DNA from 4 places in the Micromonospora sp. WMMD710 genome. Region 3 is predicted to be linked to each of the others. Evidence: riboswitches for the same ligand, from Rfam matches in the RefSeq annotation. Region 3 holds a riboswitch; each other region holds the start of a gene.
The links. A riboswitch is a leader RNA that binds a small molecule or an ion and turns the genes downstream of it on or off. The one in region 3 is predicted to bind cyclic di-AMP.
Positions count from the first base shown of each region.

Region 1: linked by a shared signal. The riboswitch ahead of O7620_RS24510 (C40 family peptidase) and the one ahead of O7620_RS02150 (hypothetical protein) in region 3 are both predicted to bind cyclic di-AMP.
Region 2: linked by a shared signal. The riboswitch ahead of O7620_RS13700 (C39 family peptidase) and the one ahead of O7620_RS02150 (hypothetical protein) in region 3 are both predicted to bind cyclic di-AMP.
Region 4: linked by a shared signal. The riboswitch ahead of O7620_RS22240 (hypothetical protein) and the one ahead of O7620_RS02150 (hypothetical protein) in region 3 are both predicted to bind cyclic di-AMP.

Region 1 covers NZ_JARUBD010000001.1:5,289,444-5,295,956, forward strand. The annotation lists partial or broken gene O7620_RS24495 (zinc metalloprotease) at 176-1,017, shown strand; gene O7620_RS24500 (pyridoxamine 5'-phosphate oxidase family protein) at 1,094-1,651, opposite strand; gene dcd (dCTP deaminase) at 1,751-2,329, shown strand; gene O7620_RS24510 (C40 family peptidase) at 2,408-3,448, opposite strand; cyclic di-AMP (ydaO/yuaA leader) riboswitch at 3,462-3,597, opposite strand; gene O7620_RS24515 (peptidoglycan recognition family protein) at 3,832-5,814, shown strand; gene O7620_RS24520 (C40 family peptidase) at 5,870-6,513, opposite strand, start outside.
Region 2 covers NZ_JARUBD010000001.1:2,989,529-2,997,835, reverse strand. The annotation lists gene pseI (pseudaminic acid synthase) at 1-865, opposite strand, end outside; gene O7620_RS13720 (glycosyltransferase) at 999-2,153, opposite strand; gene O7620_RS13715 (acyltransferase) at 2,399-3,691, shown strand; gene O7620_RS13710 (hypothetical protein) at 3,773-4,297, shown strand; gene O7620_RS13705 (hypothetical protein) at 4,431-5,201, shown strand; cyclic di-AMP (ydaO/yuaA leader) riboswitch at 5,504-5,645, shown strand; gene O7620_RS13700 (C39 family peptidase) at 5,872-6,720, shown strand; gene O7620_RS13695 (hypothetical protein) at 6,792-7,820, opposite strand; gene O7620_RS13690 (alpha/beta hydrolase) at 7,941-8,307, shown strand, end outside.
Region 3 covers NZ_JARUBD010000001.1:427,493-435,799, forward strand. The annotation lists gene O7620_RS02125 (STAS domain-containing protein) at 289-651, shown strand; gene O7620_RS02130 (5'/3'-nucleotidase SurE) at 660-1,487, opposite strand; gene O7620_RS02135 (PfkB family carbohydrate kinase) at 1,484-2,461, opposite strand; gene O7620_RS02140 (SRPBCC family protein) at 2,634-3,101, shown strand; gene O7620_RS02145 (hypothetical protein) at 3,539-4,195, opposite strand; gene O7620_RS02150 (hypothetical protein) at 4,319-5,335, opposite strand; cyclic di-AMP (ydaO/yuaA leader) riboswitch at 5,392-5,523, opposite strand; gene O7620_RS02155 (cation diffusion facilitator family transporter) at 5,666-6,583, opposite strand; gene O7620_RS02160 (AAA family ATPase) at 6,691-8,307, opposite strand, start outside.
Region 4 covers NZ_JARUBD010000001.1:4,815,802-4,824,108, reverse strand. The annotation lists gene O7620_RS22250 (MarR family winged helix-turn-helix transcriptional regulator) at 1-91, opposite strand, end outside; gene O7620_RS22245 (carbonic anhydrase) at 317-1,033, shown strand; gene O7620_RS22240 (hypothetical protein) at 1,091-2,110, opposite strand; cyclic di-AMP (ydaO/yuaA leader) riboswitch at 2,115-2,245, opposite strand; gene O7620_RS22235 (YibE/F family protein) at 2,412-3,782, opposite strand; gene O7620_RS22230 (copper-translocating P-type ATPase) at 4,097-6,127, shown strand; gene O7620_RS22225 (metal-sensitive transcriptional regulator) at 6,134-6,430, opposite strand; gene O7620_RS22220 (copper ion binding protein) at 6,526-6,753, shown strand; gene O7620_RS22215 (hypothetical protein) at 6,750-7,697, shown strand; gene O7620_RS22210 (heavy metal translocating P-type ATPase) at 7,710-8,307, shown strand, end outside.

The DNA.
Region 1 (6,513 bases), 4.9 Mb from region 3:
CCCGAGTCACCCAGCCGGTGCACCCAGGCACCCCCACGGCACGCATGCAGGGAGAAGTTTCCAGACGGCAACATATGGTCGTTCTCGAATGCGTCGATGGGTTGTAACGTCTGCCACACGTTCCCAGCCACGGCGTGACACACCCCCTGCCGCGCCGCCAGAAAGAGGTGGGCCCATGGGACTCCGTCCCAACCTGCTGACCCGGCGTGCCGCCGGTGTCGCGTCGACGACCCTCGCGTTGCTGCTCAGCACCGCTGCCGTGGGCGTCGTTCCGGCTGCCTCGGCCGTCTCCGCAGCGCCCGGTGGCGCCTGCGCGGAGCCAGCCGACAGTCACACCAACGCCCGGGTCAAGCCGGGCGCCGCGGCCCGGCACGACCCGAACGAGCTGACCGCGAAGCAGGTCCGTGAGCGGGACGCCGACCTCGCGGCGGCGCTGCGCGAGCGCGCCAACTTCCGCACCGGCGCCGGCGCGACGGCCCTGGCCACGGTCACCATCCCGGTGGTGGTGCACGTGATCCAGGAGAACAGCACCCGGGCCGGCGGCAACATCCCTGACTCGATGAGCGGTCGATGAAGTCCGCACTGCGGGTCGGCGGCAAGAACACGCTCAATATCTACCTGGGTGAACTGAGCGACGACCTGCTGGGTTGGGCGACCTTCCCGCAGCGGAAGCTCGCCAGCACCGACGGCGTGGTCGCGCTTAACGAGTCGCTGCCGGGCGGCACCGCCACCAACTACAACCAGGGCGACACCGGCACCCACGAGGTCGGCCACTGGCTGAACCTCTACCACACCTTCCAGGGTGGCTGCGGCGGCTCGGGTGACAGCGTCAGCGACACCCCGGCGGAGGCGTCGCCCGCGTACCAGTGCCCGACCGGGCGCGACACCTGCTCGGCGACCGGGCTGGACCCGATCACCAACTTCATGGACTACACCTACGACTCGTGCATGTACCAGTTCACGCCGGGCCAGGCCAGCCGCATGCTGACCGCCTGGAACGCGTACCGCGCGGCGTAGCTTTCCCGCGTACAAGCCGGTGCCGGCTCCGTCACGACGGAGCCGGCACCGGCTTTTCCCCAGGACCGGGCCGCGGTCAGGCGGCCGTGCACTGAACGTCACGGCTGAGACGGGTCGGGCGCGTCTGCGGTACGGCGGCCGGCGCGACCGGCGCCGGCGGAGCCTGCGGGTCGAGCCACACCCGGACGGCCGGCCGCCCCGGCGGCACCCCCGGGACGCCGGCGATGTGCTGCTCGCGGCGGGTCAGCATCGCCACGTCGACGGTGAACTCGAACAACCGCCAGTCGGCGTGCGGCTCGGCTCGGGCACCCTGCGCCAGCCGGGCCAACTGGGCCGGATCGGTCACCGGACGGGCGCGACCCGCCACGTACGCCTCGTCGTCGCTCTCCTCCGGCGGGAACGAGTGCAACGCGTAGCGGCCGTCGCGTTCGAGGTCACGGCGCTTCGGAGAGTCGATGACGAAGCAGAACAGACCCTCGTCGGTGATGACCGGGGAGACCGGGTGGACCCGGGGCCCGCCGTCGGCGCGGACCGTGGCCAGGTAGCCGAAGCCCGGCCCGTACTGCTGCAGGAGAACGCGGATCCCGTCGGCGAGGCGGGGCTCGTCGGCGGCGAATTCGGACCAGGAAGCCATGCGGGCATTCTATCGAACAAATGTACGAGCAGCGACCTCGACGCGCTGGTCACCGGCACCGAATCCGGGCGCCGCGCGAGACGCCGCTATGGTGGTCCGATGCTGCTCTCCGACCGCGACCTGGTCTCCGAGATCAAGGCCGGCACGCTGGGCCTGGAGCCCTTCGAGCCCATGCTGGTCCAACCGTCCAGCATTGACGTACGACTCGACCGGCTGTTCCGGGTCTTCAACAACCACCTCTACACCCACATCGACCCGGCGATGCAGCAGGACGACCTGACCTCGGTGGTCGAGGTGCCCGACGGCGAACCGTTCGTCCTGCACCCGGGGGAGTTCGTGCTCGCCTCGACGCTCGAGGTCATCTCGCTGGGCGACCAGCTCGCCGGCCGGCTCGAGGGGAAGAGCTCACTGGGCCGACTCGGTCTGCTCACCCACTCCACCGCCGGCTTCATCGACCCGGGCTTCTCCGGGCACGTGACGCTGGAGCTGTCCAACGTGGCGAACCTGCCGATCACGCTCTGGCCGGGCATGAAGATCGGCCAGCTGTGCATCTTCCGGCTCTCCTCGCCGGCCGAGCACCCGTACGGCTCGGTGGTGTACGGCTCGCGCTACCAGGGGCAGCGGGGGCCGACGCCCAGCCGCGCCTGGCAGCACTGGCGTACCTGGCCGACCCGCTGACCCGCGACGCACGACCGGGCAGACGCCGAGGGCCCGCCGCGAACGGATCGCGGCGGGCCCTCGGGCGTCCGGGCTGGGTCAGCCTGGGCGGCCGTAGCTGTGGATCGGGCCGTCGCCGACCTTCTTCATCTTGACGGGCTGACCGGCCTGGGGGGCGTGCACCACCCAGCCATTGCCGACGTACATGCCGACGTGGTGGATGTCGCTGTAGTAGAAGACCAGGTCACCGGGGAGCAGGTCGCCCTTGCTGACGTTCTTGGTCACCCGGCTCTGCGCGGCGGCGTTGTGCGGCAGCGACACCCCGGCCTTGGCCCAGGCGGCCAGCATCAGCCCGGAGCAGTCGTACGAGTTCGGACCCTCGGCACCCCACACGTAGGGCTTACCGATCTGGGCGCAGGCGAACTTGACCGCCGTGCCCGCGGCACCTCCGGGATAGCTGGCCGGGCAGGGCGCGGGACGCAGCGGGCCGCCGCCACCGTTGCCGTACACCTTGAGGCGCAGCTTCTGCAGGCGGTCGATCTCCTCGTTGATCTGCTTCTTCTTCGCCGCCAACTGCGCCTCGGTACGGCCCAGTTGGGTCACCATCTCGTCCAGCGGCGCCTTCTGCGCGGCCAGTTCGTCACGCAGGTCGGCCACCTGGCGGACGTCCTGCTGCTGGTTGTGCGCGAACCGGTCGAGCATCTCGAGCTGCCCGACCACCTCGCTCGGCGACCGGCTGCCGAGCACCGCGTTGACGGTGGAGACGTTCTCGCCCTTGTACGCACGCACGGCCAGGGCGCTGACCTTGTCCATCGCGGCGTCGACCTGACGCTCCAGGGGAGCGATCCGGGCGGCCAGGGCGTCGGCCTGCTTGCGCTTGACGGCGAGGTCGGCCCGGGTGGCGTTGTGCCGTTCGATGATGGGTTCGAGTTTGTTCCAGTCGGCGTCGATCTGGCGCTCGATCTCGGCGACGGACGGGTCGGCGTGGGCCGCCGTGGCGCTGCCCGTCAGGACGACGGCGACGCCGACCAGTGCGGCGAGAGCGTTGGTGAAGCGGGACCAGCGTGGGCGCGGCACGATCGTTGTCGGGCCGGCTGCTGCCGGCCGCTCGGACGGCGGCCGCGGGGCATGGAGTGCCACCGGGGTTCCGTTCTCCTTCTTCCTGACCGCCTACCGGGTTAGCTGACGGGTTCGGGCGGGAAGTCGGCGCCCTACCGCAGTGGCTGCGGATTCACCCCGAGGAACCTGGGTCCCCGGTTCGTTCGGAAACGACTCGGCGGTGTCGGTCCGTCACCGCCCGGGGTGGGCGGACCTGCTATCGGGCCGACGAATGACCAGCGTAGAGACGCCCGTTACCGATCCGCAACCCGTGCGGCCGTGACACTCCGTACCGATCGGAGAGGGTCGCCGGCGATAGGCGAAGATTTCCTTCCGAACGCGTCGATACATGGAAAGGTATTGACGCGGACTCCCGGGCGGCGCGAAGGTGACCTCACCTTTGTCCGTGGAATCTAGGGGGTTCGATGCACCGTCCAACCCTGTCCGCCGGCCGGCGCGCCCTGCTCGCCGCCGCCGTGGTCGCCGCCGCGACCGGGGTACCGCTACCCGCCGGCGCGGCCGCCGCCGCACCCACCGTCGACCGTCAACAGCGGTACGCCGCCGCGGCAGCGGAGTACGGCGTACCGATCGACGTGCTGCTCGGCGTCTCCTACCTGGAGTCGCGCTGGGACAGCAACGCCGGCACACCGAGCACCAGCGGCGGCTACGGCCCGATGCACCTGACCGACGCCCGCCACGTGGCCGCCCTGCCCGGGCGCGGTCACCACGACGCCGGCACCGAGGACCCGCGCGGCGACGACTCCCGTCCGGCGCTGGCACCCGCGCCCCCGCAGGCCGCGGACCCCGCACCACCCGGCACCGCGTTGCAGACCGTGGACACCGCCGCCACCCTGACCGGCGCGGCGCCGGAGTCGCTGCGCACCGACCCCGACGTCAACATCCGGGGCGGGGCGGCGCTGCTGGCCGCGTACCAGAAGGAGCTAGGTGCCCCGGTGGGCGCCGGCACCGACCCGGCCACCTGGTACGGCGCGGTGGCCCGCTACGCCGGCGCGGACAGCGCCGACGCGGCGGCGGCCTTCGCCGACGAGGTCTTCACGACGATCGGCGCCGGCGAGTCCCGGGTGACCGACGACGGCCAACGGATCACCCTGCCGGCCCGCGCGGTACAGCCGGAGCGTTCCTGGCTGGACCGGCTGGGCCTGCGCCGGCTGGCCCGACCGGACGGGCTGGAATGCCCCCGCACCGTCTCCTGCGAATGGATCCCGGCGCCCTACGAGGCGTTCGGCGACGGGGACTACGGCAACCACGACCTCTCCGACCGGCCCGCCCGGCAGAAGATCGAGTACATCGTCATCCACGACACCGAGGCGAGCTGGGCGACCACCCTGAAACTCGTTCAGGACCCGACCTACGTGAGCTGGCACTACTCACTGCGCTCGGTGGACGGGCACATCGCCCAGCACGTGAAGACCAAGGACGTCGGCTGGCACGCCGGCAACTGGTACGTCAACGCCAAGTCGATCGGCCTGGAACACGAGGGCTTCGCCGCGCAGGGCACCTGGTACACCGAGGCGATGTACCGGACCTCGGCGAAACTCGTCCGGCACCTCGCGCTGCGGCTCGGCATCCCGCTGGACCGCCAGCACATCATCGGCCACGACAACGTGCCCGGCACCATCGCGTCGACCGTTCGCGGGATGCACTGGGACCCGGGGCCCTACTGGGACTGGTCGCACTACTTCGACCTGCTGCACGCGCCGCGACTGGACACCGGCACCCCGGCCACCGGGCTGGTCCGGATCGACCCGGACCCCGCCACCAACCAACCGGTGTTCACGGGATGCGTCACCCCCGGCGTGCCGTGCGCGCCGCGCGGCTCCTCGTCGGTGGTGCTGCACACCGCGCCGTCCGCCGACGCGCCCCTGGTCAACGACATCGCACTACGCCCGGACGGCACCCCGAACACCATGGAGGTGTCGGATCACGGCGCCCGGGCCTCCGCCGGCCAGACGTACGCGTTGGCCGGCCGGCAGGGGGACTGGACGGCCATCTGGTACCTCGGACAACGCGCCTGGTTCCACAACCCGGCGTCCGCGCCGACGGCCAGGTGGACCGTGGGCGTGGTGGCCACCCCGAAGCCCGGACGGGCCACCATCCCCGTGTACGGGCGGGCGTACCCGGAGCAGGCGGCCTACCCGGCCGGCGTGCCCTACCAGACGATCTCCCCACTTCAGTACACCCTCGCCGCCGGGCAGCGGTACGCCGTCGGCGCGGTACTGGCCGGCGAGTACTACCGGGCCAGCACGTTCGACGGGTCCTCGCCCGGCGACTGGACGGTGATCCGCGGCGAGAACCGGTACGCGCAGATCCAGTTCGGCCACCGCATCATGTACGTCAACCTGGCCGACGTGCAGCTCCTGCCGTGCCCGGCGGGCGCACCCCGCTGAGAAACCGCGACGGCCCCCGGTCGGTGACCGGGGGCCGTCGTCGTGCCTGGGCGGATCAGCCGGGTCTGCGGAAACCGGCGACCGGCATGGTGAGGCTAGCCACCGTCACCGGTCTTCCGGCGCGGGGCGCGTGCACCATCAGGTTGTTGCCCAGGTACAGGCCGACGTGGCGCAGGTCGCCGTAGAAGAAGACCAGGTCACCGGGGCGAGCGTCGGCCCGAGAGACGGCCTTACCCTCGTTCCACTGGGCGCCGGTGTAGTGGGTGAGGTAGATCCCGGCCGACTTGTAGGCGTACTGGGTCAGACCCGAGCAGTCGAATGCGTTCGGGCCGACGGCACCCCAGACGTACGGGTCGCCGACCTGCTGGCAGGCGGTCTTGATCGCCTTCTGGGCGGCGGTGCTGGCGACACCGTTGATGGTCGGGCAACCGGCGGTCTTGATCGTGGTCTTCGGCAGGGACGCCTCGAGCTTCTTGATCTCGGCGTCGATCTGCTTCTTCTTGGCGGCCAACTCGTTCTGCTGCTTGGTCTGGGTGGCGATCAGCGCGTCCAGCTTCTGCTTCTCGCCGTCGTACTTGGCTCGCACGGCGAGCACACCCGCGACCTCCTTGCGCTCCTGCGCGGCAAGCCGGTCCAGAACGGTGAGCTGCTCGGTGAGGGTGTCCGGCTTGGCGCTGACCAGCAGCGCGCCGATGTCCT
Region 2 (8,307 bases), 2.6 Mb from region 3:
CCTCCCGCTCGGCCGGGGTGGGGCCGATCGCGGTGCCACCCAGTGCGGCGTACGCGCGGCCGGACTCGGCGACCAGCGCCGTCAGCTCGGCCGGGTTCAGCGAGAAATCCGAGTCCACGCCGCCGTCGGCGCGGTCCAGCGTCACGTGCTTCTCGATGAAGCAGGCGCCCAGCGCCACCGAGGCGACCGCCACACCGATGCCGGGCGTGTGGTCGGAGAGGCCGACCGCCACGTCGAAGGCACCGGCCAGCACCGGCAGCCGGCGCAGGTTGCTGTCGGCGGGCGGCGCCGGGTAGGACGCGGTGCAGGCCAGCAGCACGATGCCCGCCGCGCCGCCGTCGCGGGCGGTCCGCACCGCGGCGTCGATCTCGGCGACCGTCGCCATCCCGGTGGAGATCACCATCGGCTTGCCGGTGCTGGCGACCAACCGGATCAGCGGCAGGTCGACCAGCTCCGACGACGCGATCTTGTACGCGGGCGCGTCCATCGACTCCAGCAGCTCCACGGCCGTCGCGTCGAACGGTGACGAGAAGACGGTCAGACCCCGCTCGCGCGCCCGCTCGAAGATCGGGGCGTGCCACTCGTACGGGGTGTGCGCCCGCTCGTAGAGGCGGTACAGGTTCTCGCCGCCCCACAGCGCGTGCCCGCTGGAGATGCGAAACGCCGGGGTGTCGACGTCGATCGTGATCGTGTCCGGCCGGTACGTCTGGAGCTTGAGCGCGTGCGCCCCGCTCTCGGCCACCGCGTCGACGATGGCCAGCGCCCGCCCCAGGTCGCCGTTGTGGTTGCCGGACATCTCGGCAACCACGAAGGGTCGCTCCCCGGCACCGACCGCGTGCGGTCCGATCTTGATTGTCGCCGTCATTCCGACCTCTGCTCAGGTACGTCCGCACCGGGGTGCGGTGGTGCTGTCATCGTCCCCCCGACGGGTGGACGACCTGGAAAACTGCGGCGCCGGGAGCCGACCCGGCGCCCGGCGTGGTGTGCGACATCGACGGTCACGACAGGCGGCCCCCGGCCAACGCGTCGGGCCGGTCGGTCGCCACGGCGGATTTGGTGTCCCGCGTCGTCGCGGCGTCGGGTCGGTTCGGGTCCTCGTCGGTGGCGCCGTCGGTGGCTCCCGCCGCGCCGGGGCGGCGCAGCCGGCCCGCGACCCGGTGCGCCTGGCGCAGCGCCGAGTACGCCAGCCAGTCACCGCGCCCGACCAGCCGGTGCTTGAGCCCGGTCACGCCGGACGGCATCGGGTAGCCGCCGGCGGGCAGGTAGCGGCGGTAGTGCTCGGCGACCCGGTGGAAGAACGCCCGCCGCAGGTGCGGGTACAGCCGGTCGTCGTTGCCGACCACCACCAGATAGTGGCTGATCATCAGTTGGAACAGTTCGGCCTGCAACTGCTCGTCGGGGTGCCTCCGGGCGACCCAGTCCATCAACCGCTCGTACTGGCCGAACGCGTCGAAGTGCCGGCCACTGCGGGTGGAGGTGATCGCGCCCTGGCGGCCCTGCCGGTACAGGTAGCAGACCCGGTCCAGCACGGAGATCTTCTCCGCGCCGATGAGCAGCGGATGGCTGAACGGGATGTCCTCGTACCAGCCGGGGAAGAACCGTAGCTCCAGCTCGTCGAGGAAGGCCCGGCGGACCACCTTGTTCCACGCGGTGTGCTGCACCCGCAGCAGCTGTGGCTGGTCGGCCAGCCGGGCCACACCCGGCACCCCGCGCAGCAGGTGACTGCTCGCGTCGACCTCGCGCCGGCCGTCCTCGTGCACCCGCAGGTGGTCCAGCATCAGCACGTCGGGCTGGTGCTGGCGCAGCCGGTCCAGCACCGCCGCGATGGTGCCCGGCGGCAGCCAGTCGTCGCTGTCGACGAACCAGACGTACCGGCCGGTGGCCACGTCGAGGCCGGCGTTGCGGGCCAGCCCCAGACCCACGTTGCTGCTCAGGTGGACGACGCGCACCCCGTCGCGGCCGGCGTACGAGCGCAGCATCGCGCCGCAGCCGTCCGGCGAGGCGTCGTCGACGGCAATCAGCTCGACCGCGTCCGACTCACCCGCGGGGATGTCGGCCCGGATCGACTCGAGGCACTGGTACAGGTACGCCTCGACGCCGTACACGGGCACGACGATGCTCAGCAGCGGTGCGTGCGTCGGCTCATTGACCACGTCGCCACCTTCGACGACCCGGGTGGCCGGCCCCGGAACCTGACGTGGCCGACGAAGGTGGAGTCCCTGAACTCCCGCCGAGCGGAAGGTTAACGACGGCCGTCCGGTTCACCCGGGAGTGACCCGGTAGGGTGCCTCGGTGCGGCCCTGCCGGGTCGTCGTGGGCGTCGCCGTCGCGCCGTCCGACGCCGCGCCGGGGAGGAGACGTACGTGCTGGTGACCCTGCGGAGTGTCAGGAGACCGGCATGACGAGCACCACCGACGCACCGACGGTCCGGTCCGCACCCGCCGCCCGGCTGCCCTCCCTGACCGGGCTGCGCTGGATCGCCGCGTTGCTGGTCTTCGGCTTCCACGCGGGCACCATGCGGATCATCGCCGAGCCGGACTACAAGGCCGTCGTCGACGCGTTGTTCACCCTCGGCCTGTCCGGGGTGCAGTTCTTCTTCGTGCTCAGTGGCTTCGTGCTGGTCTGGTCGGCCCGACCGGGGGACTCCCGGCGGACGTTCTGGCGGCGACGGGTCGCCAAGATCTACCCGAACCATCTGGTGCTGTGGGTGGCGGCGCTGCTGGTCGCCTGGTGGTTCGCCGATCCGGTGCTGCCGGCCGTCGCGCTGGAGAACCTGCTGCTGTTGCAGGCGTGGGATCCCCGGCCCGGTTGGTTCTACAGCGTCAACACGGTCAGCTGGTCGCTGTCCTGCGAGTTCTTCTTCTACCTCTGCCTGCCGCTGGTGCTGCCGCTGCTGCGCCGGGCGCGGCCGGCGCTGCTGTGGACGCTGATCGTCGTGCTGCCGCTGCTGATCCTCGCGCTCTGGCCGGCCCAGCAGTTGGTGCCGGAGGCCAGCCGCTGGTGGTTCACCCAGGTCTTCCCGCCGGTCCGGTCGCTGGAGTTCTGGTTGGGCGCGGTGGCGGCCGTGCTGATGCGTCGGGGTCTCTGGCGAGGGCCGGGGCTGACCGCCGCCAGCGTGATCTTCGTGGCCACCTGGGTCGCCGCCGCACAGTGGGTCCGCGCCGAGTTGTGGACCACCCTGCTCGCCGTGGCGTACCTGTTGGTGATCACCGCCGCGGCGGACGCGGACGTGCGGGGTCGCCGGTCGCCGTGGCGGTCCCGGCCGCTGGTCTGGCTCGGTGAGGTCTCGTTCGCGTTCTACCTCGTGCACGTGCTGGTGATGACCAGCGTCCTGCGGTGGACCGGGGACTGGGGGACCGGCTTCGGCGGCTGGCGCGGGCCGGCGGTGGTGCTCGGCTTCCTGCTGGCGAACCTTGTCCTCGCCGGGCTGTTGCACCGCTTCGTCGAGACCCCGATGATGCGCCGGCTGGCCCCGCGCCGCCCGACCCACCCGCCGGCCGTCCCCCGCCAGCGCACCCCCAGCGCCGACGCCCCCAACGCCGACGTCCCCAGCGTCGACGCCCCCACCGCCGACGTCCCCAGCGTCGACGCCCCCACCGACGGCGACGCGGGCAGCGGTCGGGCCGACAATGCGCAGGTCGGCGGGGGTGGCCGGGCCAAGGATCGATCGACATACGCCGACTCGCGCTGATCGTCCACCCTGGTCGGCGCGGCGTGCGCCGACACGCCCGGCGCCGGTGCGCCGGGCCGGCCACGGCGGTAGCGTGGGTACGTGCTTCCGGTCGCGTTCACCTGTCCCCTGTGGTGGGTGGCGCGCTGGGCGACACGGGTGCTGACCAGCCTCGCCGTCGTCGCCGCCCTCACGCTGGGCGCGAGCGCGGGTGCGAGCGCGGGCGCCTCGCCCGGCCCCGGGCACCTGGCGCCGGCCGGCGCGGGGTCGGCGCTGACCGCCGGGCCGCTCACACCGCCGGCCACCGCGCCGTCGGCGTTCACCGCCGGACACCTCGTACCGTCGGCGTTCACCGCCGGGCCCCTCGCGCCGTCGGCGTTCACCGCCGGGTCCCTCGCGCCGTCCGGCCGGCTCGCCTCTGTCGGACAGGCGCCGTCGGCCACCGCCGGCGATGCCGCTGACCCGCGCATCGCGGCACGGTCGGCCGATCCGCAGCCGGCAAGCCTGGCCGCCCGAAACGTCGTCGTCGCCCTGGGCGTGACTCCGGTGCGGGTGGCCGGGGCCGACCGGCTGCCGCACACCGACGGGCCGACCAGCCGGGCGCCGCGGGCTCCGCCCCGCCGCTGATCCACCGGGACGACCGTTCCGCCGCCGCGCCCTGTCGATCCACCAGCCCCGCACCCGCCGACCCGTGGCCCCGCCGCGATCCGGTCGGCCCGTGCGGCCACCATCGCATCGCTCTCGTTCCGAGGTGTCGACCATGGAGACCGTCGTCTTCTACCAGTTTCTGACCGAGGTGCCCCAGGCCGCCGCCATCTGGTCGGCCCTGTTCCTGCTGGCGTTCAGCGTGCTGGCCGTCCTGGTCGCCCGCCCGGAGCGGGGCGGGCCGACGGGGGAGCCAGCCCCAACCGCGCCCACCGCCCGTGAGGTGGCCGCGGCCGAGGCCGCCGACCTGCGGCGCTACGCCGAGGAGGTGGCCGTCGCGGCGGCCGGCGCGGCCCAGACCGCCCGACGGCGACGCGCTGACTGGCTGATCAGTCAGGAGCGGGTGGAACGGGCCTGGGCCCGCTACGACGAGGCGGACGCCGCGGCCCGTCGCTTCGCCGGGGCCGGGGCGCTGCCCACCCCGCGCACGCCGCACACTCCTGCGGAGTACGCCGCTCGGGAGCGTTACCTGCACCGCGCCGCGATGGCGGCGCACTGGCGCGGAGAGTTGACCATGGGGCAGCTCGGCGACGTGTTCGGGCACCGGCGCGGGTGGGATCCCCGCCGGCACCCGGTCGAGCAGGAGGCCCTGATCGCCCGGGCGATCAGGGACGCGAGGCGCGCCGACTACGCGGTGGCCGCCGGGCGGGAGCGGTCGGCCTGGCGGGACGCCGAGTTGGCCGCCGAGTCGGCCAGCACTCTCGCTGAGGAGGCGTACGCGGCGGCCGCCCGGCTCCGGCCGACCGCGGTGCCGGCCCGCCGGACGGCGACCCGGGTGTTCCGTCCCGCGGTGGTGGCGCGGTGGCGTCCGGCTCGCGTCGGATGAGCCCGATCAGCGGTTGAGCCCGATCTGTGCTGTGAGCCCGGTCACGGGCCCGGGAAATCGGGCGTCCGGCGCGATCGGCCCGATTGGTCCCGCGATTTTGGCGACGTTGCCGGCGGCCTGTCCGGTTGTCGACCACAGGCGTCGCCGTCACCGGTTGTCCCATCGAGTCACGTCATCGGCAATACGCGCAGAAATTGTCAGGCGAAATGATGTTTACGCAGGTGGACACGGCTTGGCAAGGGCTTGAACCGGCCAGTATTGTCGTCCCGTCCGGTGCGGTAACCGATCGCAAGAGGCGACGCCGCGCCGACCCGCTCAATCGTGATCAACGAACCGGGGACCCATCAGTAAGTCCGGGGTGAATCCGCGAGCCACGGCCCGCGGTAGGGCGATCTTCCCGCCCGAATCCGTCAGCTAACCCGGTAGGCGGTGTCGGAAGGAGTTCCATCCTCGTGCAGCACCTTTCCACCCCTCGGTTGTTCCTCCGCCTCCACGGCGCCACGGTGCCCCCGCTCATCCGGTCGGTGAGCTGACCCCCCGGGTCACCGTTTTTCCCGCCCGGCCGCGCCGGGCGTTCCCCTGAGCGGTTCACCATCCGCGGACCCCGGTCCGCGCGCTGGCGCCTGCCCGGATACCGGCTCGGCCCCGGTGTGCCGCTCTCCCCCGAACCGTGGAGGACCCCGTGAAGCACACCCTGCACCGTCAGCTCCGCCGCCTCAGCACCGAGCGCCCGTACCAGATCGTCGCCGCCTCCGCCGCGGCCCTCGCGATCGCGACCACCACCGGTGTCCTGCTCGCCGACGCCGACGGCGCCCCGGCCAGCCAGCACACCGCGACCACGGTCGCCGAGATGCGCAGCGACACCGCCGCGTCCCGCAGCCAGGCGCGCGTCGCGGCCCCCTCGGCCAGCGTCGCGCCCAGCACCGCCGCCCCGGCCGCCAGCGCCGCGTCGCCCGCCGCGAAGGCCAGCGGCAACCCGGACCTCACCCGGAAGCCGACGCCGCCGAAGCCGCCCGCGACCAAGGTGCTCGACTACGACTACGAGGCGCAGAACACCTACTACAACTGTGGTCCGGCGGCCACCCGCAACGCGCTCAGCGCCAGCGGTGTCGACCGCACCCTGGACGAACTCGCCGTCGAGCTGGGCACCACCGAGATGGGCACCAACTCGGCCGAGGACACCACCCGGGTGCTCAACGCCGAGGTGAAGGGCTCCCCGTACCGGACCCGGATGTTCGCCGGCTCGCCCAGCCCGGCCCAGATGGATCGCCTCCAGGCCGACGTGGTCGCCGCGATCACCGACGGCCGTGGCGTGGTGGCCAACGTGGTCGGCGACGCCACCGACACCGACGGCGGCTGGCACTCCTACGGCGGCGGGCACTACATCGCCGTCGTGGGCTACAAGGACAACGGTCGGACCGTGCGGATCGCCGACTCGGCGAACGCTGCCGACCCGTCGTACTGGGTCACCACGATCGACCTGGCCAACTGGATCGCCACCCGGGGTTACTCCGCCTGACCCAGGCGGTGGAGCGCCGCGGGCGCCGTCTCCCACGAGGGGGCGGCGCCTGCGGCGTCTTCGTGTCCCGCTCAGTAGTCGATGAAGCCGTACAGCGCGAAGTGGTTCGACTTCGTCCCGCTGACCGTGTGGCCGATGCTGGACGGCCGCACGCTTCCCTTCACGAACAGATAGTCGATCTTGCTGGAGCCGCTGGTGGCGGCCGACCCGTACCCGGTCATGCCGTAGCCGCTCAGCGTGCCGGCCGCGATGCCCGTGCGGTTCGCGTCGATCCCCACGATCCGGATCGTGGAGGCGTTCAACAGGCTCGTCGCGTCGGCACCCAGGTGGATGCCGCTGTTGGCGATGCCCCGGTCACCGTCGCCGGCGCACGCGTTCTGCCGGTTCTCCTGTGGCAGGTGCATGGTCGCCGCGAATACGCTGGTGCCGGTCGCCTTGACGGTGAACCGGGCCGCGATGGCGCTGGTCCGCTTCCACTTGTCGTAATCGGTGCTGTCCGGGTCGCTGTTCGGCGGCTTGTACAGCGTGCACCCGGCGCCGTCGGCGTACGCGGTGCCCGGCTTGAGCCAACCCGCGCTCCAGTACTTGGAGATGTCACCGGCGGCGAGGCTGAGCGTCCTGGTGTTCCAGATGATCCCGTTGGTCTGCTTCTTCTTCAGGTCGCCGAGCGACTGGGAGCTGCACCGGTGGGTGCTGCCCCACGGCTCCGGATCACTCCAGGCCACGATCGCGCCGTACGTGCCCGCCGGGTAACCGAACATGGCCGACAGTTGATCGGCGTACGCCTCGGCCTGGCCGGTGCCGCGCACCTGCTGCACGATGAGGATGTCGGGGGCCGCCACGCCGCTGGTGCCGGTGCGTCCGGCGTCGTCGACCAGGATCGAGCTCAGGTGGTCCGGTCCGGAGATCCGGGTGCAACTCCCGTCGGAGTTGTTCATGACCAGGTTCTCGATGTTGTTGTTGTAGACCCGCAGGACGCGATCGGCCGCCGCGACGTCCGCGACGGGTGCCGGTGTAGCGAGCGCGGGTACGGCCGGTGCGCTGCCGAGCGCGACGACCGTCACCGCCGCCACCAGTGTTGATCGATACCTTCTGAGCACGGGGGCTCCTCTCCGCGACGACGATGCCCCGTCCAGGTGCCGCACTCTACAGTGGATCTTTGTCGGTCGGGTCCGCGCACGACGCTCGTACCTGGCCGCGAACCGTGGGAGACTGCGGCCGTGGGGGATGAATCGGGTGGTCGCGCCGGGCGTGGGCCGGTCCTGCTGCTACTGCACGGGATGGGGGCGACCGGCGACGTGTGGCTGCCCTCGGCGCCGTTGCTGGAGCAGCACTGGCCCGGGCGGTGGCTCGCCCCGGACCTCGCCGGCCACGGCTGGTCGGCGCCGCTGCCGTCGTACTCCTTCGCGGGCCTCGCCGAGCGGATCGCCCACGGCCTGGCAGCCGACGACCGGCTCGTCGTGCTCGGGCACTCGTTGGGCGGCGTGGTCGGTCTCGCGCTGGCCGCCCGCGACGCCGGGCTGCCGGTGGACGCGGTGGTCGGGGTGGGCATCAAGGCGGTCTGGTCGCCCGCCGAGCTGAGCCGCA
Region 3 (8,307 bases):
CACGTGGACGCAACGAGCGCGACACACCGGTGACACGGGGCGGAGGGCGCTGGCGGCGGGTTGTCGGGCGGTACGGAACGGGACCGCTACCCTGGTTCGGCGGCGCCGGCTCCGACCGGCCGCCGAGTGATCGAATAACGAAAATTTTGGATCTGGGAGACCAGATGTGCCCGGATCCGCGAATTGCTCATCCCGAGGGGTGGCGACCGAGGCCGTCGGAGGAATACTCTCGGTCGCGGCCCGCGTACTGATGAGGCGCCCGGGGGACGGGCGGGTGGAGGTGCTCGCGTGAGCCTGTCGATCGTGAAGTCGGTTTTGTCCGGTGGTGTGGTAGAGATCGCCCCGCGAGGTGAGATCGACGTCGACACCGCGTACGAGGTGCGCGAGGCGATCGCAGAGGTGTTGGCCAAGGGCCGCCCGCTGCGTATCGAGCTGAACATGAGGCTGGTCACCTTCATCGACTCCGTCGGCATCAGCGCCATGGTCGCCGGCTTCCAGACCGCCGAGGTCAGTGGCGTCAAGCTGGTGGTCACCGAGCCTAGCCGGTTCGTGCACCGGCAGCTCTGGGTGACGGGCCTGCTCGGCCTGTTCGGCGCACCGGAGCCCTACTTCGCCGGTGCCGCCACCCCTGAGGTGCTCCCCGGCGCCTGACCCCCCGCTCAACCCAGCTCGTCCAGGCCGGTCAGGTCGACATCGGTCGCCTCGGTCACGGCCCGGATGGCCGTCACCGAGGCGTACCCCGCTGCCAGCAACGCCACGTCCGTGCCGGGCTGCGCGGCCTGACCCGGCTCCTCCAGTGAGGTACGGACGAAGCCGTGCCCGGACTCCGCCACCGTCATCTGTACCTGGCCGAAGCTGGCCAACGTGCCGCGTCGTACCCCACGCAGGCGTTCGTGCGGCAGGTCCGGGGCATTCACGTTGAGCACGCTTTCCAGCGGCGCGGAGGTCAGCCGGGGGAGCAGGTCGAGGGCGACCCGCGCGGCGGTGCTCCAGTGCCGCTCGCTGTCGCGTACCCGGGCGGCGGCGTCCACGGCGGCGCCCCCGCTGGCGGCCGTGGCCTCGCCCGCGGTGAGGACGTCCAGTGAGACGGCCATCGCCCGGCAGCCGTTCGTGGCGGCGGTGAACGCGGCACCCACCGTGCCCGAGTGCAGCACGGCACGACCGGCGTTGGCGCCCCGGTTGATGCCGGAGAGCACCACCGACGGCGGCGGGCCGAACGCTCCGTGCAGCGCGATCAGCGTGATGAACCCGGGTGAGCCGCCAACCCCGTACGCCGGCACGCCGTCGAGATCCGGCAGCGGATGGTCGTGCACGACGACCCGCCCGTCGCGCTCCACCGCGCTCATCGCGGCGCTGGTGCCGCTAGCCTCCTCCAACGGCGCGGCGATCACCACGTCCAGCCCTCGCTGGGTCGCCGCCCGGGCCAGTGCGTGGATGCCCGGCGCGGCGATCCCGTCGTCGTTGGTGACGAGGACCCGCAGTGTCATCGCTCGACCACCCGGTCGGCCAGCTCGTCCGGGGTGGTGCGCTCCTGTGGTCGGCTGTCGGCCGGCACCAGTCGGACCCGGTCCACCAGGCCGGTGATCGAGTCCAGCCGTCCGGTGCCGAGGCCGTGCCGGGTCACGTTCAGCGCGCCGGCGGCGGCGCCGGTGCGGATGGCGGTCCGGATGTCGCCACCGCCCGCTACGACGGCGGCCACCCCGGCGGTCATCGAGTCGCCCGCGCCGCGCGGGTCGGCTGCCTCCAGTCGAGGCATCTCCACGTCGAACAGCTCCCCGTCGATGAGCGCCAGCGCCGGCCGGTCGGCGCGGCTGACCACCACGGTCTCGGCGCCGGCGGAGTGCAGGTCGTACATCGCCCGGGTCAGCTCCGGGAGGTCGTCGTTGCGGGCACGGCCGTCGCGGATCAGCTCCTCGTGGCTCACCTTGAGGAAGAAGACCCCGCTGTCCAGCACCGCGCCGAGGTGATCGCCGGAGAGGTCGACCACGACCTGGCCACCGTTGGCTCCGAGGTCGGCGGCGAAGCGCCGGTACAGGTCGGCCGGGACGAGCCACGGCTCGTTGGGTCCACTCAGGATGCTCACCGACGCCCGCAGACCCTCGCCCAGGGCCAGGTTGTACAGCTCGTCCAGCTCGTGGCGGCTCAACGGCTGCCCGGGCACGTCGGCGACCTCCTGCCGCGACCCGCCCCGGCGGTCGTGGACGTATCCGCCGCTGCCGGAATCGCGGACCACCACCTTGAGGTCCACCCCCTCGCTGACCAGCAGCGGCTCCAACACCTGGCCGATCTCGCCGCCGAGCGCGGCGCAGAGCACCACGTCGACACCCAGCGACATCACCATCCGGGCCTGCCAGACGCCCTGCCCACCGGGGTGCAGATGCAGTTCGGTGTGGTCGTTCGGCTGGTCCACGGTCACGGTCAGTTGCGGAGTGGGCGCGAAGACCATCACGTGCCCGCTCACTGGTCGGCACCGTTCATGAATCCACCCTCTCCGTCACGCCCGGTGATTCGTCACTAACCGACCCTAATGGGGCAAGTGATGGACCGCGACGCATCGGCCGGTGTCCGTCCGGGCGTTGCCAGCCCGTTCGGTGTACGGGACGATCGTGCGACCAGCGACGGCAGGAGACGGTGTGCTCAGGCGCGATACCTTCAGCTACACCGTTCAGGCCCGGTGCGCCCCCGCCGAGGCGGCCGCCCTGCTCAGCGACCTGACTCGGCAGGGTGAGCTGCATCCGCTGATCGTCAGCGTCCAACGGCTGCCACCACGCCCCGGCGCCCTGGCCAGCTACGCGATCAGCGACCGGTTGCAGGCCGGCCCGCTGCGCTTCCGGACCACCTACCAGGCCGACGTGCTGATCAACGAGGAGGACGAGATCGTCATGGTGGCCCGGCAGTGGCCGGCCACCACCGTGCGCAACCACACCCGACTGCGCGCCGAACCGGACGGACTGCTCCGGGTCGACGTGGAGATCACCCTGAGCGCGCCGGCCCCGCTGTTCCGGTACGCGTTCCGCCAGGCCCGCGCAGCCCACCTCGCCCTGGCCAGCCGCCTCGGCGCGGCCCTGGACCGCGCCGGCAACCCCCCACCCGCCACCTGACCCGCGCCCTCGCGCCCTCGCGCCTCCGCGCCCTCGCGCCTCCGCGCCCTCGCGCCTCCGCGCCCTCGCGCCTCCGCGCCCTCGCGCCTCCGCGCCCTCGCGCCTCCGCGCCCTCGCGCCTCCGCGCCCTCGCGCCTCCGCGCCCTCGCGCCTCCGCGCCCTCGCGCCTCCGCGCCCCGCGCCTCCGCGCCCTCGCGCCTCCGCGCCCCGCGCCTCCGCGCCCTCGCGCCTCCACGCCCCGCGCCCTCGCGCCTCCACGCCCCGCGCCCTCGCGCCTCCGCGCCCCGCGCCCTCGCGCCTCCGCGCCCCGCGCCCTCGCGCCTCCACGCCCCGCGCCCTCGCGCCTCCGCGCCCCGCGCGGGGCGGACCGGCGGTCCCCTGTCTCGCAAGATCGTGCTCGATCCTGGATGTAGTGGCATCCCGCGGCGCCGAGGCCACTACATCCTGGTTGTAGCGCGATCATGGGCGGCGGGGCCGGTGGGGCCGGTGGGGCCGGTGGGGCCGGTGGGGCCGGCGGGGCCGGTGGGGCCGGCAGGACCGGCAGGACCGGCGGGACCGGCAGGTGCGCGACGGCCGCGGGCGGCGTGGGCGGTGGCCGTGGGGCGGGCGAGCGCGGCAGGGGCGGCGGGGCGGGCGGGGCGGCGGCCCCACGGCTTGTACGTGGAGAGCACCGTCGCGATGATCATCAGGCTGGTCGAGACAGCGGGTGCGATCACCAGGTCGGCACGGTCCCGGGTGGGTAGTGCGGCACCCAGGTCACCGGCGTGGCGCAGGTTCGGGGTGAGCAGGAACAGGACCAGTCCGACCATCACCGTGGTGAGCACGAGTTTGACCAGTACCCAGCGGTAGCGCAGCAGACCCCACGGGGTGAGGAGGGCGCTGGCGACACCGATCAGCCAGACCAGCACGCTCAGCGGCGCGAACAGCACGGTGCCGAGCAGCGCGGTGACCGGGTAGACGGTGGCCGGGTCGGCGCCGCGCTGCACCGCCACGCCGAGGGTGAGCAGCACCAGGTCGGTGCCGAGCCAGCCGAGGGAGGTGACCAGGTGCAGGGTGAGCAGCGCCTTGCGGGCGGTGGGTGGAATTCGAGGCATACCCCGGATGCTGCCCGCCGGGCCCGGCCGGGTCGTCCGACGGCCGGCGACGTCCGGTGTACGCCCGCTGACGTACCCGTGGCCGGCACCCCCGGGTGAGGCGGGCGCCGGCCACGGGTGGGGTCAGTACACCGACAGGTGCACGTGGTTGGTGTGGTCGCTGGCCGGGTCGCCACCCGCCCCGCTGTACGACCTCCATCCGCTGCTCGGCAGCCAGATCTGCCGGTACCAGATCACGTAGAGCACGGCGAGCCGGTCGGCGTTGCGGATGAAGTACGCGGCCAGGTTGTTGCCGTACGTCTTGTCGGCGCCGGTGGCGTCACCGCCGAAGCCGCCCTTGGCCGCGGCGAAGTCGCAGGCCCGGCCCTTGGGGTGTTCGCCGGAGCCGCCGGAGCGGTGACAGGAGACGTAATGGGTGAAGCCGGCCGCCTTGGCCTGGTTGAGGGCGTGCAGGGTGCGGGGGGTGATGCAGCCGCTGGCCGGGGTGGGGTCGTTGATGCTGCACGATTCCGATGGCCAGGAGCCGTCGGAGTTGCGCGGCGCGGCCGTGGCGTTGGCGCTGGAGGTGCCCCGGTTGGAGCCGGTGTCGGCGGTGGTCTGCGGTTTGGGCGTGGTGGCCACGGTGAGAGCCCGTTCGGCCTGTTCCTTGCGCTTGGCCATCACCGCGACCTGCTTGCGCTGCTCGCGGATCTCGCCGTCCAGGGCGACCCGGGTACGGGTGGCCTCGTCCCTGGTGGTGAGCAGGTCGCGCAGCACCCGGTCCTCGTTGGCGGCGACCGCGTCCAGGGCGGCGGCCCGGTCCATGAAGCCTTCCGGGGTGTTGCTGTTGAGCAGCGCCGACATCGCGCCGAGCCGGCCGGTGCGGTAGGCCAGGCCGGCGATCTCGCCGACCTTGCCGCTGCGGACGTTCAGCTCGGCCTCGGTGGTCTTCAGCTGGGTGGTGAGCTGTTGCTGGCGCTGCAGCGAGGTGTCCAGGGCGCGCTTGGCGTCCAGGTAACCCTTGCTGGCGGCTTCCAGTTGGGCCCGGAGGGCGGGGGTGCCGCCCTCCTCGTCACCGTCGGGCGCCGCGGCGGCTCGTTGGCCGGTCGGGGGAGCGGCCGAGGCGGTGCCGGGCGGGAGTGCGATGCCGAGGGCCAGCATCGCGACGATCAGGGCCGCCAGGCGGCCGGCGGGTGGTCGTGCTGGTGCCACTACGCATGTCCTTCCGTCAGCCGCCGACCGGGTTAGCTGACGGGTTCGGGACGGAAGATCCCTACCGCTGACGCGGATGCACCCCAGGAACATGGTTCCCCGGTTCGCCCGCTCGGGCGATTAGGCGGCGGCCGCCACCGGCGCCGGGTGGGCGCCGCCTGGTGGAGGCCGGGACCGAGCCTACCGGTGCTGGTGGGGCCGCTGCAGCCGATGTGACGGACGGTGCGTACGTCGTCACGAAAAACTCGGACCAATCCGAGTGAATCTCCTGAAATGCTGTCACCACTCGACCGAACCGCAGGCACCGGGTGCGGCACCGGGTTCGATCTGCAGCGTGGCGTGCTCGATCCGGAAGTCCTCGTGCAGGGCCGTGCGCGCGGCGCTGAGCACCGTACCGACCTCGGCGCCGGGTGCCATGGTCAGGTGCGCGGAGGCCACCTCCATGCCCGAGGTGAGCGTCCAGACGTGCAGGTCGTGCACCTCGACCACGCCGGGAACCGCGGCGAGTCGGTCGTGTACGGCGGTGACCTGGAGGTGCTCCGGGGCGGCCTGCACCAGGATGCGGACGGCGGCCCGGCCGAGTCGCCAGGTGCGCGGCAGGATGAACACGCCGATGGCGACCGCGACCAGTGGGTCGGCCCACCACCAGTCGGTGACCGTGATGAGCAGTGCCGCGCCGATCACGCCGAGCGAGCCGAGGAGATCGCCGAGCACCTCCAGGTAGGCCCCCTGGAGGTTGATGCTCTCCCGGGCGCCCGCGCGGAGCAGGGCGAAGGCGGCCACGTTGGCGAGCAGGCCGAGTACGGCGACCGTGAGCATCGGGCCGGTCAGCACCTCGTGCGGATCGCCGAACCGGCCGATCGCCTCGATCACCACGTAGACCGCCACGCCGGAGAGCAGGGCGGCGTTGGCCAGCGCGGCGAGCACCTCGAGGCGGTAGAGCCCGAAGGTGCGCTGCGGGTCGCCGGTCGTCCGCCGGGTGGCGGTGATCGCGGCGAGCGCCATGCCGATGCCGAGCACGTCGGTGAACATGTGCCCGGCGTCGGAGAGCAGAGCCAGCGAGCCGGTGTGCAGGGCCGCCACGGCCTCGACCACCATCAGGGTGGCGAGCAGCCCGAACGCCGCCCAGAGCCGGCCCCGGTGCTGCTGCGCCGCGTTGGTGACCGACGCGTGGTGGTGGTCATGACCTGCGCCCACGAAATCCACCCTCCGTCGCCAGTCGGGACCCGGTCAAATGTATGCGCACATCGCTATGTATGCAAGTGTACGGTCGACGGGCGGCCGACGGTGCCCGCCAGGGCGGATCAGCCGGTCGGGTCGATGGTGGTGAGCCGCTGCGTGGCCCGGGAGAGCGCGACGTAGAGCGTCCGTACGCCGGCGCCCGGATCCGCCCGGATCTCGCTCGGAGCCACCAGCACCACCCCGTCGTACTCCATGCCCTTGGCCTCCAGGCTGGTCACCACCTGCAGGCGCGGCGCGCCGAGCGTGCCCAGCCAGCCGGCGACCTCGTCGCGGCGGGGGACCGGCGTGATCACCCCGACCGTGCCGTCCACCTCCGCCAGCAGGGCGGTGGCGGCCTCCACGACGGCGGTCTCCAACCCGGTCGCCGGCACCACCAGCTCGACCGGGTCGACCCCGGTGGAGCGGACGGCGGTCGGCAACGGCAGGTCCGGGTAGAGCCGGCGGATCTCCGCCGCCGCCACCGCGAAGATCTCCGAGGAGTTGCGGTAGTTGGTGGTGAGCGTGAAGTCGGCCCGCTTGCGCCGGCCCAGCGCCTGGTCGCGCGCACGGGTCAGCTCCTCCGGGTCACCGGTCCACGCCGTCTGCGCCGGATCGCCCACCACCGTCCAGGAGGCCAACCGGCCGCGCCGGCCGATCATGCGCCACTGCATCGGCGAGACGTCCTGCGCCTCGTCGACCACCACGTGCGCGTACTCCCGGTAGTCCTCCGGCCGCTCCCGGGCCGCCGCCCGGGCGGCCCGCTGCCGGTCCGCGGCGGTGCTCAGCTCGCGGACCCCGCCCGCGAGCTGGAACGGGTCGCGCCGGGCCCGCGCCGGCTGCGCGGGCCGGCCGAGCAGGGCGTCCAGCTCGTCCAGCAGCGCCACGTCGGCGATGGTCAGACCCGTGGAGTCCAGATCCCGGTACGCCGCGCCCAGCAGCCGGATCTCCGCGCCGGAGAGGATCCCGCCCGCGTAACGGCGCAGGCGCTCCGGCCGGGCCAGCCAACCGAGCACGTGCCGGGGGTGCAGACGTGGCCACCACGCCTTGAGGAACTCGCGGAACTCCGGCCGCTCGGCGACCTCGTCCTCGAAGGCCCGCTGCTCCGGCAGCCGGCCGATGTTCAGCCGGCGGGCCTGCGCCCAGAGCGCGGCGAACACCCCGTCGAAGCCGGCCCGGCGTACCTCGTTGCGCCGCGCGCCCCGGTGCAGCACGCGATCCCGGATCCCGTCCAGCTCGGCCCGGTCCAGTCGCAGCAGCGAACCCCGGTACAACAGTCGCAACTCGCCCGGACCGCCCGGCACCGCGTCGCGCACCGCCCGCTCCAACACCCGGCGCATCCGCAGCGAGCCCTTCACCGCCGCCACCTGCGGCGGGTCGGTACGGGTGGCGGTCATGCCGGGGAAGAGCGTCCCCAGCGAGTGCAGGGTCGCGGTGTCCTCACCGAGCGACGGCAGCACCGAGGCGATGTACTCGACGAAGACCGAGGACGGGCCGACCACCAGGATGCCGCCGCCGGCGTACCGGCTGCGGTCGGAGTACAGCAGGAAGGCCGCCCGGTGCAGGGCGACCGCGGTCTTGCCGGTGCCCGGGCCGCCGGCGACGATCGTCACCCCGGAGCTGGGCGAGCGGATCGCCTCGTCCTGCTCCCGCTGGATCGTCGCCACGATGTCGCGCATGCCCCGGCCGGTGGCCCGGGACAG
Region 4 (8,307 bases), 4.4 Mb from region 3:
CGCGGGCGATGGCCAGCAGAACGTGCCCGTGGTTGGTGAGGAACGTCCAGTTCCGCCCGCCGCCGGTGTCGCCCGTCACAGTCCGTGCCATGGTTGGATCACCTCTCCAGGTGCCAAGCCTGCCTCAAGGGCTTCCCCGCCCCACTCTCGGGGGGTGTCCGACGACTGACCGCCGGGTCAATGCATGAAATCTAAATCACGCATATCTTGACGCCTCTTCCGGTGCGTGTGACGGTGTAGCCCCGAGCCGGCGCTCACCGCAGGCCCGCCTGAAGAGCCCGGTTGACCAGGTCATACGCATGGACGAGGAGCGGGGATGAGTCTTCCCGGAGCATCCGGCGGGCAGCCGGGTTCGCAGCGCGGCGCAGACGAGTCGTCGACGCACACCGAACCGGCCCGGGCGTACGCCGAGCTGGTCGCCGGCAACCGGCGTTTCGTCAGCGGCTCCCCGCGCCACCCCAACCAGGACGCCGGGCACCGGGCCGCGGTGGCCGACGGACAGCACCCGTTCGCGGTGATCGTCGGCTGCTCCGACTCACGGTTGGCCGCCGAGATCATCTTCGACCGGGGGCTGGGGGACCTGTTCGTGGTCCGCACGGCCGGGCACACGACCGGCCCGGAGGTGCTGGGCAGCGTCGAGTACGCCGTGACCGTGCTCGGCACCCCGCTGGTGGTCGTGCTGGGCCACGACTCGTGCGGCGCGGTCCAGGCGGCCCGGGAGGTCACCGCCACCGGCGTCGCACCGGCGGGGCACCTGGGCGCGGTGGTCGACGCCGTCCTGCCCAGCCTCCGTCGGGCCGCCGCCGAGGGGGTCGACGACATCGACGGCATCGTCGACATTCACATCGCGCAGACCGTCGAGACGTTGCTCGGGCAGTCGTCCGTGCTGGCCGACGAGGTGGCGCGGGGACGGTGCGCGGTAGTGGGCGTGTCGTACCGGCTGGCCGCCGGAGTGGTGCGCCCGGTCGCCGCCGTCCCGGCCGGCGTGGCGACGCTCGACGTGCCCGACGGGTCTGCGGCGGCAGCCGCCTGACGCGACGAGGGCCGCCCCGCGTGACGCGGGACGGCCCTCGACAGCGAGAGGTGCGGGTCAGAGCATCGACATGTGGACGTGGTCGGTGTGGTCCGAGTCCCCGCTGTACGACTTCCAGCCGGTTGCCGGGAACCAGATCTGCCGGTTCCAGATCACGTAGTAGATGCCGAGGCGGTCGGCGTTACGGATGAGGAATGCGGCAACGTTGTTGCCGTACATGCGGGTGTCGTCGTTGTGCCACGGGCTGAAGCCGCTCTTCTGCAACGACCAGTCGCAGGCGCGGCCCTTCGGGTGCTCCCACGGCCCGCCGGGGCGGTAGCAGCCGACGAACCGGTTGAAGCCGGCCTTCTTGACCTCCTTGTACGCGTGCAGCGTGCGCGGCGTGATGCAGCCGGAGGTGGTGGGGTCGTTCTCGCTGCAGGACTCGGACTTCCACTCACCGTCGACGGTCCGGCCGGGGCCGATCGCGGCGACCCGTGAGGTGGCGTCCACCAGACCGCCGGTGAAGCCCTGGCCGCCGACCAGGGCGAGCGCCTTGTCCGCGTCGCGCTTCTCCTTGGCCATCAGGGCGGCCTGCTTCTGCTGCTCGCGGACCTCCGCGTCGAGGGCCAGCTTGGCCTGCTCGGCGCGAAACTTCACCGCGTTGACCTCGGCGAGCTTCTTCTCGTTGACCATGTTCATCTCGTCGAGCGTGGCGACGCGCCGGACGAACGAGTCGGGGGCGTCGCTCTCCAGCAGCATCGCGATCGCGCCGATCCGACCGGTCCGGTACGACTGGGCGGCGATCTGACCGACCTGCGGGGCCAGGGCCTCCAGGTCGGCCTTCGCGCGGTCCACCTCGTGCGAGAGTTCGAGCTGTCGCTTCTTGGACTTGTCCAGCTTGGACTTGGCGGCGACGTAGTCCCGGTTGGTCTTCTCGATGACGTCGGTGAGCAGCTTGGGCTCGCCGTCCTCCTCGTGCCCGGACGGCGTGGGAGTCGTCGGGGCGGCGTGCGCGGGGAGGGGCCCGGCGAGCACGGTCAGTGCGGCGATCACGGCCACCACCGGTGTCAACCAGCGGCGTAGGGGTGCCGTCACAATGTTCCCTTCCGTCGACCGCCGACCGGGTTAGCTGACGGGTTCGGGGCGGAAGTGGCCCCTACCGCTGTCGCGGATTCACCCCACGTACCTGGGTTCCCGGCTCGCCGGTTGGCGATTGGGCGGTGGTACCGCAGGCGCCGCTTCGCGCCTTCGGCGGTGACCGGCAGCGAGGTTACCCGAGAGTCGACCGCCTGAGCTACGTCCCGATGCCGACTAAAAGCGTCATTTCGCCATGGCGTTGAGTGACCAGTGATGCGGTTCTCAGGCCGGATGCCCGATCTGGTCACGCTGAGGAGTGTCACCATGCCGTATCCGTGCTCCTGTTCGGCTCTGGCCACCGGTCGGTGGCGGTGGGCGGGGGTGTGGGCCCCGTCGGGTCCGGTCCGTCCGGTGGACCCGTGCGGGGGGAGCTCAGGGCGGCCAGCGCTTCCGCCCGGTCCGGCCGGGGCCGCCCGGCGGGGGCGTCGTCGGCCGGCGCGGCAGCCGACCGGCCGGCGGCGGTCACCACCGCGGCGAGCCCGGTGGTCAGCGGTACGGCGGCGATCAGGCCGAGGGTGGCGACCGCGCTGCGGACGATCTCCTGCGCGAGGAACTCGCTGGTGAGGATCTGGCCGAGGGGGCGCGTGTCGGCGGTGAGCAGGAGCAGCAGGGGCAGCGAGGCGCCCGCGTACGCCAGCACGATGGTGTTGACCGTGGAGGCGATGTGGGCCCGGCCGACCCGGGTGGCCGCCCGGTAGAGCTGCAACCGGGTCAGGCCGGGGTTGGCGTTCGCCAGCTCGGTGACGGTGGCCGCCTGGGTGACCGTCACGTCGTCGAGCACCCCGAGCGAACCGATGATGATCCCGGCGAGGAGCAGGCCGTGCAGGTCCACGTCGGCCTGGAACATCGACAGCGTGGTGGCGTCCTCGCTGCCGAAGCCGGTCAGGTGGGTGGCGGCGGTGGCGATGGTGGCCAGCACGCCGGTGAGCACCAGGCTGCCCAGGGTGCCGAGCACGGCGACCGAGGTCTGCGCGGTCACCCCGTGCGTCAGGTAGAGCACCACGAACATGATCAGCGCGGCGCCGACGACCGCCACGAGCAGCGGTGACCGACCGGCCGCGATGCCCGGCAGCACGAAGGTGAGCAGGATGGCGAAGCTCGCGGCCAGCCCGGCGAGCGCGGCCAGGCCACGCCACCGGCCGAACGCCACGATCGCGGCGGCGAAGACCACCGCGAGCCACACCAGCGGCGTGCCGCGCTGGTGTTCGGCGATGTTCCAGCTGCTGGCGCTGGGATCGGCCGGGTCGTTCAGCTCGACCAGGATGACCTCGTCGCCGACGTCGACCCGGGGCGCCCCCGGGCCGTCCGGTACCGGAGTCTGGACCTGCTGCCCGGCACTCGGCCCGTTCTGCACCCGGACGTCCACGGTGCCGCACGGCCCGTCGCCGGCGTCCGGTGTGCCCTCCGGGGTCTGCGGCGTGGGCGGGCACGGCTCGGTCACCACACGGGTCACGGTGCCCTGGTAGCGCGGGACGTCCGCGCCGCCGCCGGTCTCCGGCGTGCCGTCGCGGGGCCAGAGCACCAGCGCCGCGACCACCGTGGCGACGAACAGGGGTACCACCGTCGCGACGAGGATCCGTCGTACCCGGGGCGGGGCGGACGGAGCGGAACGGGTGTGGTCGGAACCCAATGCGAGACTCCCAACGAATCCGGTGCGGGGTACGTGCCGACGGGCCGGTCGGTTCACCGCCGCCGCGGTATTGCGGCGGCGGGCGCGACGGATCGCTGGATGACGACCGTTTGGTCACACACCGTGAACGAGGGGTCGGCTCGGCCGGGGGCGCCGCCGCGTCGAGGCGGTGTCGGCGCCGGACTGCGCGGCGGGATCCGGAGGGCCATCGCCGGAAATGCTAACCAGCCCGGGCGCGGGACGCAGGTCGTGGCGGAGTGTCGGGGGTTGTCGAACAGCCCGCGGGGCGGCGTGCGGGGCTGGATGGTGGAGTCATGCGCGCTGAGTCACCGCAGGACCGGCATCGTGGCGGGCACGACAAGCACGCCGGTCACGATCCGGCGATGTTCCGTCGCCGGTTCTGGGTCTGTCTGGTGCTCACCGTGCCGGTGGTGTTGACCAGTCACCTCGTGGCGGACCGGCTCGGCCTGCGCGGGGATGTTCCGGGGCGTTCCTGGGTGGGGCCGGTGCTCGGCTCGGTGGTGTTCTGGTGGGGTGGCTGGCCGTTCCTGGTCGGTGCGGTCCGGGAGGTCCGGGACCGGGCGCCGGGCATGATGCTGCTGATCGCGATGGCGATCACCGTCGCGTACACCGCGTCGCTGGCCACCAGCGTGGGTGCCTTCGACCTGGACTTCTGGTGGGAGCTGGCGGCGTTGGTCACCATCATGCTGCTCGGGCACTGGCAGGAGATGAAGGCCATCGGACAGGCTCGGGGCGCGCTCGCGGCGCTGGCCGCGCTGCTGCCCGACGACGCCGAGCGGGTGACCGCCGACGGGCGGGTCGAGGCCGTGTCCGTCGGCGAGCTGCGGGTCGGCGATGTGGTGCTGGTCCGCCCGGGCGGTCGGGTGCCGGCCGACGGGGGCATCGTCGACGGCGGCGCGGAGCTGGACGAATCAATGATCACCGGCGAGTCGCGGCCGGTTGCCCGCGCGGTCGGCGACCGGGTGGTGGCGGGCACCGTCGCCACCGACTCGGCGATCCGGGTACGTGTCGAGGCGCTGGGTGCCCAGACGGCCCTCGCCGGCATCCAGCGCATGGTCGCCCAGGCGCAGCGTTCCGGCGGTCGTGCCCAACTGCTGGCCGACCGGTTCGCCGCCGCGTTGTTCTACGTGGCCACCGGCACCGCCGTGCTGACCGTGCTGGTGTGGACGGCGCTCGGCCAGCCCGACGAGGCGGTGGTGCGCGCGGTCACCGTCCTGGTGATCGCCTGCCCGCACGCGCTCGGCCTGGCCATTCCGCTCGTCGTCGCGCTCTCCACCGCGCTTGCCGCGCGATCCGGGATCCTGGTGAAGGACCGGTTGGCGCTGGAGCGGATGCGGACCGTGGGCGCGGTGCTCTTCGACAAGACCGGCACCCTGACCCGGGGCGAGCACGCCGTCACCGACGTGCTGGCCGCGGCGGGTGTCGACCGGGACGAGGCGCTGCGGCTCGCTGCCGGGGTGGAGTCGGACAGCGAGCACCCGTTGGCCCGGGCGATCGTCGCGGCGGCGGGGCCCGCCGGTCCGGCTCGGGCGGCCGGGTTCCGGTCGCTGCCGGGCCGCGGGGTGCAGGCAACCGTCGACGGTACGCGGTACGCGGTGGGTGGGCCGGCGCTGCTCCGCGAGCTGGGGGTGTCCCTCCCGGCCGATCTGGAGGCGGCGATCGGGCACTGGTCGGCGCGCGGTGCGGCGGTGCTGCACCTGGTGCGGCTGCCGGACACCGTGCTCGGCGCGTTCGCGTTGGCCGACGAGGTGCGTCCGGAGGCGCGGCGGGCCGTCGACGAGTTGCGTGCCGAGGGTGTCCGGACCATCGCCATGATCACCGGAGACGCGCGGCCGGTGGCCGAGGCGGTCGCTGCCGAACTCGGGTTCCGTCCCGGCGTCGACGAGGTCTTCGCCGAGGTGCTGCCCGCCGACAAGGACGGCCGGGTGGCCGAACTCCGGCGCCGGGGCCTGACCGTGGCGATGGTCGGCGACGGGGTGAACGACGCGCCCGCCCTGGCCCGCGCGGATGTGGGCATCGCGATCGGTGCGGGCACCGACGTGGCGATCGAGTCGGCCGGGGTGGTGCTCGCCTCGTCGGACCCGCGCGGGGTGGCTGCCGTGGTGCGGCTGTCCCGGGCGTCGTACCGGAAGATGCGGCAGAACCTGGCCTGGGCGGCGGGCTACAACGCGGTGGCGCTGCCGTTGGCGGCCGGGGTGCTGGCCTGGGCCGGGGTGGCGTTGAGCCCGGCGCTGGCCGCGGTGCTGATGTCCGCGTCCACCGTCGTGGTCGCGCTCAACGCCCAGTTGCTGCGGCGGGTGCGGCTCGACCCGGAGCGGGACTGAGGGGCGTCAGCCGCGCTTCATCAGCCGGCCGACCGCGGCCATCATCTCGGTGGCCATCTCGTCGGCGCGGCCCTCGGCGGCGCCCTCGTGCATGCAGTGCCGGGCGTGCCCGTCGAGCAGCCCCAGCGCCACCTTGTCCAGGGCGGCCTGGATCGCGGAGATCTGGGTGAGCACGTCGATGCAGTAGCGGTCGTCGTCGACCATCTTCTCGATCCCCCGGACCTGCCCCTCGACGCGGCGGAGCCGCGCGAGCAGCTGGTCCTTGCTGGCGGTGTACCCGCGGATCGGGGTGGGTGCGGTCATGGCGACCAGGATAGCCTACCCCTGGGGGGTATGGTACGGTCCTTCGTGCGATACCCCCACCGGGTACCGGTAAGCGAGGCGGAGGAGACGGTCCGATGGTCAACACGACGTACCAGGTGCAGGGCATGACCTGTGGGCACTGCGTCAGCGCGGTGAGCGCCGAGGTGGGCGCCCTCGCGGGTGTGCGCGACGTCCAGGTCGATCTCGCCAGCGGCCGGGTCACCGTGAGCAGCGACCAGCCGCTGGACGTGGCGAGCGTCCGGGCCGCCGTCGACGAGGCCGGCTACGACCTCGTGGACGGGTCGTCGGAAGTCCCGGCGTGAGCACGGTGACCCGACTGGGCGGGTTCGCCCTCGCTCTCGTTGCGGTCTTCGGCACGGCGTACGAGGTTGGCCAGGTGGTCGACCCCGAGGTGCCCGCCGTGGAGAGTCGGCACGACGGCGGCGCCACCTCGGCGGGGGGCCACGACGAGACGGCCGACCGGCTCCCCGGCGGCCTGCTCGTCTCCGACCGGGGCTACACCCTCGCCCCGGTCGGCGCCCCGGCCGGCGAGTTCGCCTTCCGGATCGACGGCCCGGACGGCCGCCCGGTCACCCGGTACGACGTGGCGCACGACAAGCGGATGCACCTGATCGTGGCCCGGCGGGACCTCTCCGGTTTCCGCCACGTCCACCCCGACCTCGGCCCGGACGGCACCTGGCGGGTCGCCACCCCGCTGGCCGGCCCCGGCCAGTGGCGTGCCTTCGCCGACTTCGCCCCGACCCGGGGTGAGCCGCTGACCCTCGGTGTCGACGTGACCGTCCCCGGGGAGCTGACCGAGCGGCCGCTGCCCGCACCGGCGACCAGCACCACCGTCGACGGTTACACGGTCACCCTGACCGGCGCGCCGCAGCCCGGCCGCACCTCGTCGCTCACCCTGACCGTCAGCCGTGCCGGGCAGCCGGTCACCGACCTGGAGCCCTACCTGGGCGCGTACGGCCACCTGGTGGCGCTGCGCCGGGGTGACCTCGCGTACCTGCACGTGCACCCGGACGGGACACCCGGCGACGGCCGGACCCGTCCCGGCCCGAACGTCACCTTCCTCGCCGAGGTGCCGTCGACCGGCAGCTACCGGCTCTACCTCGACTTCCGGCACGGCGGGGCGGTGCACACCGCCGAGTTCACCGTCGTCGCCGGCACCGCCCCGACCGGGGGCGACCCCGGCGCGAGCGGACCCGCGCCGACCGGAGGCGCCGAGCACGGCACCCCCGGGCACGGGCACAACTGACGGGACCAGACGATGACCACCACCAGCAGACCCCTGCCCGAGGCGCCGAACCGGATCGAGCTGGCGATCGGGGGGATGACCTGCGCCGCCTGCGCCGCCCGGATCGAGAAGAAGCTGAACCGGATGGACGGGGTGAGCGCCACCGTCAACTACGCCACCGAGAAGGCCACCGTCCGCTACGCCGACGGCGTCACGCCCGACGACCTGATCGACACCGTCCAGAAGACCGGCTACTCGGCGGCGTTGCCGGCCCCGCCGACCGCAGAGCAGCCGGTGGACCCGCTGCGCGGCCCGCGTACCCGGCTGTGGGTGTCGGTGGCGCTCAGCGTGCCCGTGGTCCTGCTGGCCATGGTCCCGGCCTGGCAGTTCGACTACTGGCAGTGGCTGTCGCTGACCCTCGCCGCCCCGGTGGTGGTCTGGGGTGGCCTGCCGTTCCACCGGGCCGCCTGGACCAACCTGCGCCACGGCGCGGCGACCATGGACACGCTGGTCTCGCTCGGCACCCTGGCCGCGTTCGGCTGGTCGCTGTGGGCGCTCTTCCTCGGCGACGCCGGTCTGCCCGGCATGACACACCCGTTCCGCCTCGACATCACCCGCACCGACGGCGCCG